3 regions of the Bradyrhizobium sp. LCT2 genome follow, and region 3 is predicted to be linked to each of the others. Evidence: predicted binding sites of a transcription regulator. Region 3 holds the regulator's gene; each other region holds the start of a gene.
The links. The regulator PhoB, encoded in region 3, activates phosphate uptake and scavenging genes when phosphate is short. The targets are predictions, from matches to a motif close to TGTCATNNANCTGTCAT.
Positions count from the first base shown of each region.

Region 1: a site for PhoB is predicted at 1,841-1,857, ahead of phnF (phosphonate metabolism transcriptional regulator PhnF). Genes of this name have one in related genera too.
Region 2: a site for PhoB is predicted at 3,781-3,797, ahead of EI171_RS27080 (RNA degradosome polyphosphate kinase). Genes of this name have one in related genera too.

Region 1 covers NZ_CP034432.1:1,725,120-1,730,754, forward strand. The annotation lists gene mddA (methanethiol S-methyltransferase) at 1-371, shown strand, start outside; gene EI171_RS08735 (GFA family protein) at 602-1,024, shown strand; gene phnF (phosphonate metabolism transcriptional regulator PhnF) at 1,075-1,806, opposite strand; gene phnG (phosphonate C-P lyase system protein PhnG) at 1,914-2,378, shown strand; gene phnH (phosphonate C-P lyase system protein PhnH) at 2,383-2,991, shown strand; gene EI171_RS08755 (carbon-phosphorus lyase complex subunit PhnI) at 2,995-4,098, shown strand; gene EI171_RS08760 (alpha-D-ribose 1-methylphosphonate 5-phosphate C-P-lyase PhnJ) at 4,095-4,991, shown strand; gene phnK (phosphonate C-P lyase system protein PhnK) at 4,984-5,635, shown strand, end outside.
Region 2 covers NZ_CP034432.1:5,630,772-5,636,406, reverse strand. The annotation lists gene ppx (exopolyphosphatase) at 3-1,505, opposite strand; gene EI171_RS27080 (RNA degradosome polyphosphate kinase) at 1,518-3,707, opposite strand; gene EI171_RS27075 (DnaA ATPase domain-containing protein) at 3,847-4,524, opposite strand; gene EI171_RS27070 (CDP-alcohol phosphatidyltransferase family protein) at 4,616-5,158, opposite strand; gene purM (phosphoribosylformylglycinamidine cyclo-ligase) at 5,313-5,635, shown strand, end outside.
Region 3 covers NZ_CP034432.1:1,544,191-1,549,825, reverse strand. The annotation lists gene argF (ornithine carbamoyltransferase) at 1-821, opposite strand, end outside; gene EI171_RS07920 (aspartate aminotransferase family protein) at 821-2,029, opposite strand; gene EI171_RS07915 (GcrA family cell cycle regulator) at 2,484-2,993, shown strand; gene phoB (phosphate regulon transcriptional regulator PhoB) at 3,227-3,934, opposite strand; gene phoU (phosphate signaling complex protein PhoU) at 3,957-4,673, opposite strand; gene pstB (phosphate ABC transporter ATP-binding protein PstB) at 4,685-5,506, opposite strand; gene pstA (phosphate ABC transporter permease PstA) at 5,503-5,635, opposite strand, start outside.

The DNA of each region.
Region 1 (5,635 bases), 180 kb from region 3:
CGCTGGTCACGGTGTCCTTCGCAGGCTGGGTGCTGGTGTTCACCTCGACCTTCATCATCAACCATTTCGAATTGTTCGGATTGCATCAGGTGACCAACCATCTCGTCGGCAAGGAAGCGACGCCGCCGCGTTTCAAGACGCCGCTGCTCTACAAGTTTGTCCGTCATCCGATCTATCTCGGCTTCATCGTCGCGTTCTGGGCGGCTCCGGTCATGACCGCGGGACATCTGCTGTTTGCGGCCGTGACCACGATCTACATCTTCGTCGGCATCGCGCTGGAGGAGCGCGACCTCATTGATCTCTTCGGCGACGAATACCGGCAGTACAAACAACGCGTGTCGATGCTTATTCCCTGGCGCCGGTCAGTTTAGTTTTCGCGCTCTGCGCGCGCGTCCGCCGAAAGGAGGACGCGCGGCGGCGCCGAGGCGCGTATCGGACCTTGCCGGACTCTCGCCTTCAACGTCCCTCGGAGTGATTCCCCCTCACTCCGAGGCTACCAACGCGAGCGAAGCTCGTCGCGACCCCGCATCCGCCTTCGCCGAGATCTCGGTGAACCGGAGCGGGGAGAGGATTTCCAACCTTCATCAACGGAGACGACCCAATGAAACATGTCGGACACTGCTTCTGCGGCGCGGTTACGGTCGAGGTCACGGGTGCGCCGGAGGCGATGGGCTATTGCCATTGCGGCTCCTGCCGGTCCTGGTCCGGCGGGCCGGTGAACGCCTTCAGCCTGTGGAAGCCCGACGCGGTGCGCATCACCGAGGGCGCGCAGCACGTCGAGACCTTCGCCAAGACGCCGCTCAGCCAGCGCAAATATTGCAGGAAGTGCGGCGGCCATCTCATGACCAATCACCCGCCGCTCGGTTTGACCGACGTCTTCACCGCCACCATCCCCACCCTGGCGTTCACGCCCGGCGTCCACGTCAACTACGCCGAGACGGTGCTGCCGATGCGCGACGGCCTGCCCAAGCTGAAGGATTTCCCCGCCGAGTTCGGCGGCAGCGGCGAGATGATGCAGGAGTAGCAGGCGCTGCTCTTCCTCCTCCTCTTGCGGGGGGAAGAGCGGGCTGCATCTCAGCCGTTCTCCACCAGAAACTCCACCCGCTCGGCGGCAAAGCGCGAATGCTTCGTCACCAGCGGCTTGCCGTCGAGACCGTGGTCGGTGGCATCGACCACGAGGATCGGCCGTCCCAGCGGCAGATCGAGCCGTGCAGCGTCGGTCGCGTCGACGATGCCGGCGGTGATCCGGGTCGCGCCGCGGCGATAGTCGCGGACGCCGAAGTGTTCGAGCAGTTTCGTCATCGAGCGCGTTGCCGCAAACACGCTGCCCGCGCCCGGAAACAACTCCGCCGACAGCCACGTCGTGGAGACGCAGATCGGGGTGCGGTCGGCCAGGCGTATCGCCTCGATCCGCACCAGCGGGGCGCCGACCTTCAGGCCCAGCTCGCGCGCCAGCTCGCGCGTCGCGACGTCGTCGGACGCCTCGATCAACTGCCCGCGCGGCTCACGGCCGCCGGCACCGACGATCTCCGAGAAGCGCGTGCGCGAGCGCAGCGGATAGGCGATGCGCTGCGCCTCGACATAGGTGCCGCTGCCACGTTCGGCGCGCACCAGGCCGCGCTCGGCAAGGGCTGCCAGCGCCCGCCGCACGGTGTGGCGATTCACGCGATAGGTCTCGGCGATCTCCATCTCGCCCGGCAGCTTGTCGCCGGCGGCGAAGCGGCCGTCGGCGATGCCGCGCTCGATGCCGTCGGCAACGAGGCGCCATAGCGCGACGCCCGTGGAGGCGGTGTCCTGCATGCTCATATCGCCGGTCAGCCTAGCCCGAAAATCACACGCTTGTCACGAAACAGTCATGGCGCTTCCGTATGAAGTTGTCTACTATCATAGACAACTTGAGTTCGGCAAGTTCGGTGGATCGGGTGACGCAGCACAACAATCAGCAAGCCCAGCGCAAGGCCGCGATGGCCGTGCTGGCGCACGCGGAGGCGGGCGAGATCGCCGCTCGCCTCCGCGCTTTCGCCCTCCCGGCCCATCAGGATCTGCGCGCGCCGGAAAACGGCCTCGTGATGCTGCGCGGCCGGGTCGGCGGCGACGGCGCCCCGTTCAACCTCGGCGAAGCCACGGTGTCGCGTGCCGCCGTGCGGCTCGCGAGCGGCGAGGTCGGCTTCGGCTACACGCTCGGACGCGACGGTGAGAAGGCGCGGCTGATCGCGCTGTGCGATGCGCTGGTGCAGTCGCGGGATTTTTCCGCATCGGTCGAGCGGGACGTTATCGCACCGTTGCGCGAGCAGCTTACGATCCGGCGCAAGCAGGCGGCGGCCGAGACCGCCGCGACGAAGGTTGATTTCTACACCATGGTGCGCGGTGAGGGGTGAGATCATGACCACGATTGCGGAACTGCCGCCGGGGTTCGCCGACAAGGTGCTGTCGGCGCAATCGACCTTTCGCTCTGTCATGGACGCGATGGCGCGGCCGGGTTCGGTCCAGCGCATCGTGCCGATGGCGGGCACACCCGGGCCGATGATGCGCGGCGCCGCCGCGATCGCGCTGACGCTGTTCGACCACGACACGCCGCTCTGGCTCGATGCGCGGATGTCGGAAAGCTCGCACGTCGTGAAATGGCTCAAGTTCCACACCGGCGCGCCGGTCATTCAGGATTCCTCGATCGCGAGCTTTGCCCTGATCAGCGATGGCGCCTTGCTTCCGGCGCTCGGGCGCTTCGCGCTCGGCACCAGCGAATACCCGGACCGGTCGACCACGTTGATCCTCCAGGTCGATAGCCTTGACGCAGGGCGGGGCTTCGAGCTGCGCGGCCCCGGCATCGACGGCGTCGCGACGCTCCGGGCCTCGATCAAGCCCGCCGACCTGTTCGAGCGGCTGCGTGTCAACGAGGCGCTGTTTCCGCGCGGCATCGACGTGGTGCTGGTCGCCGATGACGCCGTGGTCGCGATCCCCCGCACCACGCGGGTCGTGAGCAAGGAAAGCTGAAGCATGTATGTCGCAGTCAAAGGCGGCGAACGCGCCATCGAGAACGCCCATCGCCTGCTCGCCAATGCGCGGCGCGGCGATCAAAGCGTGCCGGAAGTCATGCTCGACCAGATCTCGGAGCAGCTTGGTCTGGCCGTGGACCGCGTTATGAGCGAAGGCTCGCTTTATGACCGTGAGCTCGCAGCGCTCGCGATCAAGCAGGCGCGCGGCGATCTGATCGAGGCGATCTTCCTGGTTCGCGCCTTCCGCGCCACCCTGCCGCGCTTCGGTGCGAGCGAGCCGGTCGACACCGGCGCCATGCGCGTGCAGCGGCGGGTGTCCTCGACCTTCAAGGACATTCCCGGCGGCCAGATCCTCGGGCCGACCTTCGACTATACGCACCGCCTGCTCGATCCCTCGCTCGCGGAGGGATTTGTGCCGGACGCGCCGGCGACGGCCGAAGCCTCGACCGCGCCGACGCCGCGCGTGACCGATATCCTGGGCCGCGATGGGCTGATCGAATCCTCGCCGCAGGCCGAGGCCGGCGCCAGCGTCGGCGATCTCACGCGCGAGCCGCTGAACTTCCCGGCCGACCGCGACCTGCGCCTGCAAAATCTCGCGCGCGGCGACGAAGGCTTCCTGCTGGCGATGGGCTATTCCACCCAGCGCGGCTATGGCCGCAACCATCCCTTCGCCGGCGAGATCCGCTTCGGCGAGGTCGAGGTCGAATTCTCCGCCGAGGACGTCGGCTTCGCCGTGCCGCTCGGCTCGATCGAGCTGACCGAGTGCCAGATGGTCAACCAGTTCAAGGGGTCGGCGACGGAAGCACCCTGCTTCACCCGCGGCTATGGCCTCGCCTTCGGCCAGAGCGAGCGCAAGACCATGTCGATGGCGCTGGTCGATCGCGCGCTTCGTGCCCGCGAGCTCGGCGAAGAGGCGCTCGCGCCGGCGCAGGATGAAGAATTCGTGATGTCGCATTCGGACAATGTCCAGGCGACCGGCTTCGTCGAGCATCTGAAGCTGCCGCATTATGTCGACTTCCAGTCCGAGCTCGGCCTGCTGCGCAAGCTGCGTCAGGAGTTTGCCGAGGCCAATGCGCCCGATGCCATGAAGGAGGCCGCGGAATGAACGCGCCCGCCTACAATTTCGCCTATCTCGACGAACAGACCAAGCGGATGATCCGCCGCGCGATCCTGAAGGCGATCGCGATCCCCGGCTATCAGGTGCCGTTCGCCAGCCGCGAAATGCCGATGCCCTATGGCTGGGGCACCGGCGGCGTGCAGGTGACGGCGGCGATCCTCGGTCCTGAGGACGTGCTGAAGGTGATCGACCAGGGTTCCGACGACACCACCAACGCGATCTCGATCCGAAAATTCTTCGCCAAGACCGCCGGCGTCGCCACCACGACGGCGACGGAGGAGGCGACCGTGATCCAGACCCGTCACCGCATCCCCGAGGCCGCGCTGAACGAGAACCAGGTGCTGGTCTATCAGGTGCCGATCCCGGAACCGCTGCGGTTCCTCGAGCCACGCGAGACCGAGACGCGGCGCATGCATGCGCTCGCCGAATACGGCCTGATGCATGTGAAGCTCTATGAGGACATCGCCCGCTTCGGCCACATCGCGACCGCCTACGCCTATCCGGTCAAGGTCAACGCGCGCTATGTGATGGACCCGTCGCCGACGCCGAAATTCGACAATCCCAAGATGGACAATTGCCCGGCGCTGCAATTGTTCGGTGCCGGCCGCGAGAAGCGCATCTACGCGATCCCGCCCTATACGCAGGTTGTGTCGCTCGATTTCGAGGATCACCCGTTCGAGCCGTATCGCTTCAATGCGCCCTGTGCGCTGTGCGGCGCGGATAACTCCTATCTCGACGAGATCGTCACCGACGACAAGGGCGGCCGCATGTTCGTCTGCTCCGACACCGATTATTGCGAGGGCCGTCAGGCCGCCGGCCATCACGGCAGCCTGAGCGCTGCGCCGTACAAGGAGAGGGCGCGGGAGACATCAAATGGCTGATCACGACATGCTGGACAATGATGAGCCGCTGCTGGTCGCGGAGTCGCTCAGCAAGTCCTACGGCCGCATCGCCGCGTGCCGCGACGTGTCGTTCTCGCTCTATTCCGGCGAGGTGCTGGCGATCGTCGGCGAATCCGGCTCGGGCAAGTCGACGCTGCTGCAACTGCTGTCGGGCCAGCTCGCGGCCAGCGGCGGGCACGTCACCTACCGGATGCGCGACGGCGTCACCCGCGATCTCGCCACGCTCGGCGAAGCCGAGCGGCGCTTCCTGTTCCGCACCGACTGGGGCTTCGTGCACCAGGATCCCGCGCAGGGCCTGCGCATGGCGGTCTCGGCCGGCGCCAATGTCGGCGAGCGGCTGATGGCGGTGGGCTGGAATCACTACGGTCGCATCCGCGACACCGCGTCCGACTGGCTCACGCGCGTCGAGATCGACACGGCTCGAATCGACGACGCGCCGCGGACCTATTCCGGCGGCATGCGCCAGCGTCTCCAGATCGCCCGCAATCTCGTCACCGAGCCACGGCTGGTGTTCATGGACGAGCCCACCGGCGGCCTTGACGTGTCCGTGCAGGCGCGCCTGCTCGATCTGCTCCGCAGCCTCGTTGCCGAGCTCAACCTCGCCGTCGTCATCGTCACCCACG
Region 2 (5,635 bases), 4.1 Mb from region 3:
AACTACCGACGCACGATCGAGCCGGCCCGGTTGACCAGGCGGGCGAGCTGGCGGAAGCGGCTGCCGACGCGGTCGGCGACGATGTCGCCGAGACGATGCTCGAACACCAGCATCAATTTGCGGCCCTGGCTGCGGAAATGCGTGGCGGGCAGCACGCCCGGCCGCGCCGCCGAGATCAGATGCGCGACGCGGAATGCCGCGCCGAGCAGGCGGGCGCGGTCGAGCTGGGCCGGCGTCAGTAACTCCTGCATGGTGGCCGGCGGTTGGTTTTCCTCGCTCAGGCCCGCATAGCGATAGAACACGGACAGGCCGACGAAGGCGCGCTCGGTGTGGGTGATCGCGCCGAAATTGCCGTTGACGACGAGGCTCAGCGTCTGCTCGCCGCGGTGATCGGGATGCACGCGCCAGCCGATGTCGGAGAGCAGGCACGCGGTGTGGCGCAAGCGGCGGTCTTCCTCGGTCTCGCGCAGCTTCACGACGCGCGCCAGGCGATCGGTCCAGGCGATCAGCTCGCGGGCGTGCTTGGCCGAGCGCGACAGCAGCTGGTTGAGCTCTTCGGCTGCGCAGATCAGCCCGTCCTTGTTGCGCTCGGTTTCCGTCAGCTTCTCGTGCAGCAGGCCCTCGCGTACGCCGAAGGTCGAGAACACGATGGTCTTGGGCTTTGCCACGCGGATGATGTGCTCGAGCACCAGCGCCGCGTAGGTGAGGAGCGGGCGCCGCGCATCGGCAACGATCTCGATATCGGCGAGCATGTCGGCGGCCGCCAGACGGCGAAGGCGGCGCGAAAAGTCGAGCGCCTCGGCCGCGGAGATGGAATAGCCGTGCATCACCTGGAGCGGATAGCCGCTCTGGATGATGTGGATGCGCGCGAGCGCGCGCCAGGTGCCGCCGACGGCGTAGAATGTGCGGCCGCTGCCCGCCTTGAGCTGCGGCACCCCGTCGAGCTCCTCGCGCACGATACGGTCGGCGCGCTTGAGCGATTTGTGGGCGAGGTCCTGGAGCGCGAGCCCGCCGAGCGGCAGCGTCACGCCGCTGCGCACGCTGTTCCTGCGCACGTCGATCAGTTCGAGCGAGCCGCCGCCGAGATCGCCGACGATGCCGTCGGGGTGGTGGATGCCAGAAATCACGCCGAGCGCCGACAGCCGCGCCTCGCGCGGGCCCGACAGAATCTCGATCTTGACGGCGCAGATGCGCTCGGCCCTGGCGATGAAGTCGGGGCCATTGGAGGCGTCGCGGCAGGCGGCGGTCGCGATCGCGAACACGCGACCGACCTGCATCACGCGGCACAGCGCGCGGAATCGCTTCAGCGAGGTCAGCGCCTTGTCGACGGCGTCGGGCGCAAGCAGCCCCGTGCTCTGCACCTCGCGCCCGAGGCCGCACAGCGTCTTCTCGTTGAAGATCGGAATGAGGCTCCGCGCCAGTCCCTCGTAGACGACGAGGCGGACCGAGTTGGAACCGATGTCGATGACCGCGACGCTCGAGCCGCGCTTGCGCGGCCGAGTCACGTCGACGCCCGATCAGGATGGATGGCGTTCGTTCCGGCGCGTGAGACGACGCGGCGAGGATTCCTTGAGCGACTTTCCACGGCCAGACAGACTCGGATTTGTCATGAAGTAGTTGTGGACGTTGAAAGGCTCCTCGCCCTTCGCGGTCTTCATACGCGTTGAGGACCCATCCGGCAACAATTGCCAGCTCTGCTCATTGTCCTTGAGATTCGCGACCATGATCTGTTCGAGAACCTGCTGATGCACCGTGGGATTTTGCAGCGGACACAGCACCTCGACGCGGCGGTCGAGGTTGCGCGGCATCATGTCGGCCGAGGAGATATACACAGCCGCTTTCGTACTCGGCAGCCCCTGGCCCATGCCGAAGCAGTAGATTCGGCCGTGTTCCAGGAAGCGCCCGATGATCGACTTGACGCGGATGTTCTCCGACAGGCCGGGGATACCGGGCCTGAGGCAACAGATACCGCGTACCACGAGCTCGACCTGGACACCGGCCTGTGAGGCCTCGTACAGCGCGTCGATGATGTCGGGGTCGACCAGCGCATTCATCTTCATCCAGACCGCGCCGGGGCGGCCGTGCCGCGCATGCGCGGTCTCGCCCTGGATGTGCTCGATGATGCGCTTGCGCAGGGTCAGCGGCGACACCGCCATCTTTTCCAGATCGCTCGGCGCGGCATAGCCGGTGATGAAGTTGAAGACGCGCGCGGCGTCGCGCCCGATGGTCGGCTCGGAGGTGAAGTAGGAGAGGTCGGTGTAGATGCGCGCGGTGACCGGGTGGTAGTTGCCGGTGCCGGTGTGGACGTAGGTCGTGAGGCTGCCGCCCTCGCGGCGCACCACCATCGAGAGTTTTGCGTGCGTCTTCAGTTCGAGGAAGCCATAGACGACCTGCACGCCGGCGCGCTCGAGGTCGCGCGCCCAGCGGATGTTGGCCTCCTCGTCGAAGCGCGCCTTGAGCTCGATCAGCGCGGTGACGGATTTGCCGGCCTCGGCGGCTTCGGCAAGCGCGCGTACGATCGGCGAATTGTTGGAGGTGCGGTAGAGCGTCTGCTTGATCGCGACGACATCGGGGTCGCGCGTTGCCTGCTGGAGGAACTGCACCACCACGTCGAAGGATTCGTAGGGGTGATGGACGACGAGGTCCTTCTGCCGGATCGCGGCAAAGATGTCGCCGCCATGCTCGCGCACGCGCTCGGGATGGCGCGGCACGTAAGGGGTGAATTCGAGGTCGGGCCGGTCGAGGCGGGTGAGCTGCGAGAGCTCGTTCATGGCGAGCACGCCGTCGACCAGGAAGACTTCGTCGTCGGCGGCGGAGAGGGCATGCTGCACGAAGTTGCGCAGCTGCTCCGGCATCTTTGCATCGATCTCGAGCCGGATCACCGATCCGCGGCGGCGGCGCTTCAGCGCGGTCTCGAACAGGCGGACGAGATCCTCGGCCTCTTCCTCGATTTCCAGCTCGGAGTCGCGGAGGATGCGGAAGGCGCCCTGGCCATGCAGATTGTAGCCGGGGAACAGTCGGTTGATGAACAGGGCGGTCGCCTGCTCCAGCGAGATCAGCCGCATCGTGCCCTCGGACGGCAGGCGGATGAAGCGGTCGATCTTGCCGGGCATGCGGATCAGCGCGTTCATCTGCTTGCCGTCGGCGGCGCGCGTGAGCTGGAGTGCGATGGTGAAGCCGAGGCTCGGGATGAACGGGAAGGGATGGGCCGGGTCGATCGCGAGCGGCGTCAGCAGCGGGAACACGTTGTTGAGGAAGTAGTCCTCGATCCAGGTCCGCTCCGCCTTGGTGACTTCCTTGCCGTCCACCAGCACGATGCCGACATCGGCCAGCGTGGCGCGCAGGTCGCGCCAGATCGCCTGCTGGTCTGAGGCAAGCTGGGAGACCGTGCGGTTGATCAGCGCGAGCTGCTCGGACGGTGTCAGGCCGTCGGGGCTGCGCTCGGCAATGCCCTCGCGCACCTGGGCCTTGATGCCGGCGACGCGGACCATAAAGAATTCGTCGAGGTTGTTCGCGGAAATCGACAGGAATCGCACCCGCTCCAGCACGGGATGGCTGGGATTGACCGATTCCTCCAGGACGCGGCGGTTGAAATGCAGCCAGGACAGCTCGCGGTTGATGAATCGCTCGGGGCTCGATGCGATCGCCGGCAGGCTCTCGGTCTCCGGGGCTTTTTCTTTTATTTCAATAGCTTGCGCGGAGTCCATGAGAAGTCGGTCCATCCAGTTTGCCCCAATTTGCGACTGACGCGCAAAACCGCCGGGAGCATGTGTTAGGGCGATGACGTTTCGATGACATTGATGTTCCGCCGTTCCGCGCCGTCAAGCGGCGTTGGGGCGGGCGGGGTCAGGCGTCGCGGAGCAGCTCGGCGGCCAGCGCCCGGGTCACGGGGCGGCCGAGCCGCAGAGCCTCGCTGTCGAGCAGTTCGACGGCCTGCCGGGCGGCGGCCGAGGATCGCTCCAGGCGGGTGGCGAGGTAGCTGACCACGCTCTCGTCCACGGTGAGCTGGCGGTCGGCGCAGAATTTGACGATCAGGCCGCGGAAGAGCTGGTCGTCAGGAGGCAGCAGCGTGACCACCGGCACTGCGCGCAGCCGCGAGCGCAGGTCGTTGAGCTCGATGTCCAGCGAAGCCGGCACATCGCGCCCCGTGAACAGGACGTAGGCGCCGTCCTCACGGGCGAGGTTCATCAGGTGGAAGAGGGCGCGCTCGTCAAAATCCTTGGCCTTGAGATCCTCGACCACCAGCGCGCCGGTGGCGAGCGCGCCAGGAACGCCTGCGGCGGTCAACGCATTGGCCGTGGTCGAGCGGGCGCCGGCCTCCTCGGCCCAGATCGCGGCGAGATGGCTCTTGCCGCTGCCTTCGGGGCCGGCCAGCCACATGATCCGGTTCGGCCATTCCGGCCAGCCGTCGATCAAGGCGAGGCCGGCAGCGTTGGCGGGGCCTTCGAGGAAATTGTCCCGGCTGAGGCTCTCCGCGTGTGGCAGCGAGAACGCCAATTGTCGGGGGTGAACGCGGCCTGCCACGCTTGCTTTGCTCCATGCCGGACGGCCGGCTTCGCTTGAAAGATTCGACTTGATCGGGCGTGAGTTGGCCTTTTGCGGGGCCGGTTCGCGCTCATTTGGCCTCGATCGTGCTCATGTGCCGGACCCACTCGACGAGATAGAGCGACACGGAGGAGAGCGTGAAGATCGTGACGAGGCCCATCAGGATAATATCATAGGGCGCCGGCTTGAAACCGAAGGCAAGCGCGGCCAGCACCAGCGCTGCGAATGCCACCTGGGCGACGGTGTTGAGCTTCGACACTTTCGACGGCTTCATCTCGACGGGCCGGTCGAACAGCCAGGACACGATCACGGCGGCGACGATCATGATGTCGCGGGATACCACCAGGATCACGATCCAGCGCGGAATCGCGCCCCAGATGCCGAGCGACATATAGATCGAGACCAGCAGCGCCTTGTCCGCGAGCGGATCGAGCAAGGCCCCGAGCTCGCTTGCCATGTTGAAGCGCTTGGCGAGGAAGCCGTCCACGGCATCGCTGATCCCGGCGATCAGGAAGACGGCGAACGCCACCTCCATTTGGCTCGACACGATGGCCCAGACGATGATCGGGACCAGCATGATGCGGCCCAAAGTGATGATGTTCGGAATACTCACGCGGCGCTTCCCGGCACCCGGCCTGACCTCGAATCCGCCCCGTTTGAAGGCTGAACCCGTTGATATCTACATAGTATGGCGCCGAGCGCCATGCGAGCCATTGCGCGTCCCCGGAATTCGACGTAACCAGCCGCAACCCCACTGGAAATCGGGCATGACCGACCGCAAAAACGGCCTCACCTACGCCGATTCAGGCGTCGATATCGACGCGGGCAACCGCCTGGTCGATCTGATCAAGCCGATGGTGCGCGCCACCGCGCGGCCCGGCGCCGACGCCGAGATCGGCGGCTTCGGCGGCCTGTTCGACCTCAAGGCGGCCGGTTTTAGGGATCCCGTCCTGGTCGCCGCCACCGACGGCGTCGGAACCAAGGTCAAGATCGCGATCGAAACCGGCCTGCATGGCGGCATCGGCATCGATCTGGTCGCCATGAGCGTCAACGACCTCGTGGTGCAGGGCGCCGAGCCGCTGTTCTTCCT
Region 3 (5,635 bases):
TCGGTGACCTCCTCGCCGCGATGGGCGGGCAGGCAGTGCATGAACAGCGCGTCGGGCTTGGCCAGCGACATCAGCTTGGCATTGACCTGGTAGGGCTTGAGCACGTTGTGGCGGTGCTCGCCTTCCTTGTCGCCCATCGACACCCAGGTGTCGGTGACGACACAATCGGCGCCGCGCACGGCGGCTTCCGGATCGGTGCCGAGCATGATCGGCGCGCCTGAAGCCTTGATCCAGTCGCGCATCGCCTTCTTCGGCGCAAGCTCCGGAGGCGTTGCGACGTTGAGCTGAAACTTGAAGCGCTCCGCGGCATGCGCCCAGGACGCCAGCACGTTGTTGTCATCGCCGGTCCAGGCCACCGTCCGGCCCTCGATCGGGCCGCGGTGCTCCTGATAGGTCAGAAGGTCGGCCATCACCTGGCAGGGATGCGAGCGCCGGGTCAGGCCGTTGATGACGGGCACGGTCGCGTTGGCCGCAAGCTCGAGCAGGGCGTCGTGGTTGAGGATGCGGATCATGATGGCATCGACATAGCGCGACAGCACGCGCGCGGTGTCGGCGATGGTCTCGCCGCGGCCGAGTTGCATCTCGGCGCCGGTGAGCATGATGGGCTCGCCGCCGAGCTGGCGCATGGCGACGTCGAACGACACCCGCGTGCGGGTCGACGGGCGCTCGAAGATCATCGCCAGCGTCTTGCCTTCGAGCGGCCTCACCGGCTGATGCGCCTTCTGCTTCGCCTTCATGGCGGAGGAGGCATCGAGCATGCTCTTGAGCTCCGACAGCGGGAGCTCGTTGATATCGAGGAAGTGCTTCGGCGACTTGCTCATCAGCTTGCCGCCCGCTTGGTCTGACTGGACGAGATCGCGGCGCAGGCGCGTTCGAGCCGCCCGACGCTGTCCTCGATCTCGGCTTCGGTGACGATCAAGGGCGGCAGGAAACGCACGACATTGTCGCCGGCGCCGACCGTGAGCAGCTTCTCGTTGCGCAGCGCCGCGACGAGATCGCCTGATGGCACCACGGCCTTGATGCCGATCAGGAGGCCCTCGCCGCGCACCTCGCTGACGACATCGCCATGACGGTCGATCACGGAGGCGAGCTTCTGCTTGAGCAGCAGCGACATCTTCTGCACGTGATCGAAGAAGCCGGGCTTCAGCATGACGTCGAGCACGGCATTCGCAGCCGAGATCGCGAGCGGATTGCCGCCGAAGGTCGATCCGTGCGAGCCGGGACCCATGCCGGCCGCCGCGTCCGCGGTGGCCAGGATCGCACCGATCGGGAAGCCGCCGCCGAGCGCCTTGGCCAGCGACATCACGTCAGGTGTGACGCCGGTACGCCGATGCGCGAACAGATCGCCGGTGCGGCCCATGCCGGTCTGCACCTCGTCGAAGGCGAGCAGCAGGCCCTTCTCGTCGCAAAGCTGGCGCAATGCCTTGAGGAACGCAGGCGTTGCGGAACGCACGCCGCCCTCGCCCTGAATCGGCTCGATCAGGATGCCGGCGGTCTGCGGACCGATTGCCTTCTTCGCGGCCTCGATGTCGCCATGCGGGACCTGGTCGAAGCCATCCATCGGCGGACCAAAACCTTCGAGATATTTTGCAGATCCCGTCGCAGCCAGCGTCGCCAGCGTGCGGCCATGGAAGGCGCCTTCGAAGGTGATGATGCGGTAACGTTCCGGATGCCCCTTGGAGAAGTGATGATGGCGGACCAGCTTGATCACACCTTCCAGCGCCTCGGCGCCGGAATTGCAGAAGAACACGAAGTCCGCGAAGCTTTCATTGCACAGGCGCGCAGCGAGCTTCTCGCCGTCCGGACTCTGGAACAGGTTCGACATGTGCCAGAGTTTTGTGGCCTGCTCCTGCAGCGCCTTGACCAGCGCGGGATGGGCATGGCCGAGCGCGTTCACGGCGACGCCCGAGGTAAAATCGAGATAGCGATCGCCATTGGTCGCAATCAGCCAGCAGCCTTCGCCGCGCTCGAAACCGAGGTCGGATCTGGCGAAAACGGGAAGCAAATGCGGCGCTGCGCTGTTAGTCATGACGATCACTTGATGTTGCGGACGGCCTGAACACGCTCACGCAGCGCACCATTGACCGGCCCGGAAAACGAAACGTGCCGCCTTTTAAGGGCGGCACGTGACACTATCTTATGCCTGGTGAAACCGGTGTCAATGCCGCCCGAAAGCCTCGCGAAACGCTGAATCCGTAGTCTTGCGGAGCCGAAATTGCGGGGTTTTCGCCACGGAACATGTGGAAGCGAGTCGGCGGACTCTTGCGCGTGAGTCACGCCATATTGTAGCGTTTGGCTTGTCAGATACGACATCTCGTGCAGTGTTTCTGATCCTCTAAGTCCTCATGTACCGGCGTAGACGTTCGGGCGTTATCGGCGCGCCCGGCGAGCCTTAAGGGATTCTGACGGCACGGGTTTTTCGAGGCTTAGGCATTCGCCGCGAGGCGCCAGGATGGCAGCCGCACGGCGAGGGAAAGGGTGCAATGACGGTTTTGACCTGGTCCGACGATCGCGTCGAGCAGTTGAAAAAGCTCTGGGAGGCCGGATTATCGGCCAGCCAGATCGCAGCCGAGCTCGGGAACGTGACCCGCAATGCCGTGATCGGCAAGGTACACAGGCTCGGCCTATCCGGCCGCGCCAAGAGCCCCTCATCGGCGGCTCCGCGGCCGCGCAAGGCGCGCCCCGCGCAGCACATGATGCGGGTGAGCCGCCCCATTGCGCGCGGCAACACCGCGCTGGCGCAGGCCTTCGAGGTCGAGGTGGAGGCCGAACCGGTCACCTACGACAACGTGGTGCCGATGAGCCAGCGGCTGTCGCTGCTGGAGCTGAACGAGGCGACCTGCCACTGGCCGGTCGGCGATCCCTCGAGCCCGGATTTCTTCTTCTGCGGCGGCAGGGCGCTGTCGGGCCTGCCCTACTGCGCGCAGCACTCGCGCGTGGCATATCAGCCCGCCGCGGATCGCCGGCGCGCACCGGCGAAGCCCTCGCGGTGAGTTTGTCGCTCTAGCTGATTGCAAAGACGGCGCCGTCACGCGATGACGGATCGACACACTCCGATGTCGTCCCGGCGAAGGCCGGGACCCATAACCACCAGCAGATGTGGTTACGGGGACACGGAGTTACCCTTGTCGCGCAAACAATTGCGCCCTGGGGTTATGGGTCCCGGCCTTCGCCGGGACGACACCGATATCGTGGCGACAGCTCGCCAAACCAACTCGCCCCTAGCTTACGTCTGCTCCGCCTTCGCAAAGCGATCATCCAGCGCGTAGCCGGCTCCGCGGACGGTGCGGATGGGATCCTGCTCGCGGCCGAGATTGAGCAGCTTGCGCAGGCGGCCGATGTGGACGTCGACGGTGCGCTCGTCGATGTAGATGTCGCGGCCCCAGACGCTGTCGAGCAGCTGCTCGCGCGAGAACACGCGGCCGGGATGCTCCAGGAAGAACTCCAAGAGGCGATATTCGGTCGGGCCGAGGTCGATCGGCCGGCCCGAGCGCGCGACGCGGCGCTTGTCGCGATCGAGCTCGATGTCGCCATAGGCCAGCACCGTTGCGAGCCGCTCCGGGCTTGCGCGCCGCAGCAGGCCCTTCACGCGCGCCAGGAGCTCCGGCACCGAGAACGGCTTGACGATGTAGTCGTCGGCGCCGGTCGCAAGACCCCGCACCCGCTCGCTCTCCTCGCCGCGCGCGGTGAGCATGATGATCGGGAGCTGCTTGGTCTCGGGCCGGGTCCGCAGCCGGCGGCACAGCTCGATGCCTGACAGTCCCGGCAGCATCCAGTCGAGTACGATCAGATCGGGGATGTGTTCCTTGAGGCGGGTGTCGGCGTCGTCGCCGCGCATCACCGTCTCCACATCATAGCCGTCGCCTTCGAGGTTGTAGCGGAGAAGCTCGGTGAGAGCTTCCTCGTCCTCAACCACCATAATGCGTGCGCCCATGGTGTCGTCGCTCCTTAAGTCTTCAGGTATTCGGGACCGTCGTGGCGAAGGTCGTCATGTCGCCCTTCGGCCGCTTGTCGGTGATCGCCTGGCCCTCGATCATGTAGAACACGGTCTCGGCGATGTTGGTGGCGTGGTCGCCGATCCGCTCGATGTTCTTGGCGCAGAACATCAGATGGATGCAGAACGAGATGTTGCGCGGATCCTCCATCATGTAGGTGAGGAGCTCGCGGAACAGCGAGGTGCAGATGGCGTCGACTTCCTCGTCGCCCTTCCACACCGCCATCGCCGCCGGCAGATCATGCGCGGCATAGGCGTCCAGCACCGACTTGACCTGCTGCTGCACGAGGTCGGTCATGTGCTCGAGGCCGCGGAACAGCTTGAGCGGATGAAAATCCGTCTCCAGCGCCGCGACGCGCTTGCCCATGTTCTTGGCGAGGTCGCCGATGCGCTCGAGATCGGTCGCAACGCGCATGGCGCCGACGATCTCGCGCAGATCGACCGCCATCGGCTGGCGGCGGGCGATGGTGAGCACGGCGCGCTCCTCGATGCGCTTCTGCAGCGCGTCGAGCTCGGTGTCGGTGGCGACGACGCGCTGGCCGAGCGCGACGTCTCGGCGGATCAGCGCGTCGACGGAATCGACGATCATGCGCTCGGCGATCCCGCCCATCTCGGCGACGAGCCGGGTGAGCTCCTGGAGGTCGGTGTCGAAGGCCTTTGCGGTATGTTCAGAACCCATGTCCCGTCTCCTCAGCCGAACCGGCCGGTGATGTAATCCTGCGTGCGCCGGTCGCTCGGCGACGTGAAGATCTTGCTGGTGTCGTCGAACTCGATCAGCTCGCCGAGATACATGAACGCGGTCTTGTCGGAGACGCGCGCCGCCTGCTGCATGTTGTGGGTGACGATCGCGATCGTGTAGTTCTCGGACAATTCCTGGATCAGCTCCTCGACCTTGGCGGTCGAGATCGGGTCGAGCGCCGAGCAGGGCTCGTCGAACAGGATCACCTCGGGCCGCACCGCGACGGTGCGGGCGATGCAGAGGCGCTGCTGCTGGCCGCCGGAGAGCGACAGGCCGGAGGCGTTGAGCTTATCCTTGACCTCGTTCCACAGCGCGCCGCCGCGCAGCGCCTTCTCGACGCGGTCGTCCATCTCGGACTTCGAGATCTTCTCGTAGAGGCGGATGCCGAAGGCGATGTTTTCGTAGATCGTCATCGGGAACGGCGTCGGCTTCTGGAACACCATGCCGACGCGGGCGCGCAGCAGGTTGAGGTCGAGCTTGCCGTCGAGGATGTTGGTCTGGTCGAGCATGAGCTGGCCGGTGGCGCGCTGCCCCGGATAGAGGTCGTACATCCGGTTGAAGATGCGCAGCAGGGTTGACTTGCCGCAGCCGGACGGGCCGATGAACGCGGTGACGCGGTTGGTGCCGAGCGTCAGGTTGATGTTCTTCAGCGCGTGGTGCTCGCCGTAATAGAAGTTGAGGTTGCGCACCGTCACCTTGGCCGGCGCTTCCGGCAGCAGCGGCGCCTGGGGCAGCCCACCGGCCGCGCTCATCGATACGGAAAGCTCACTCATTTTGCGGTCCTCTCGGCGCCAAGGATGCGCGCGCCAATATTCAGGGCAAGCACGGTAATCGTGATCAGCAGCGCGCCGCTCCAGGCGAGCTGCTTCCAATAGGCGTAGGGGCTCTGGACGAAGTTGTTG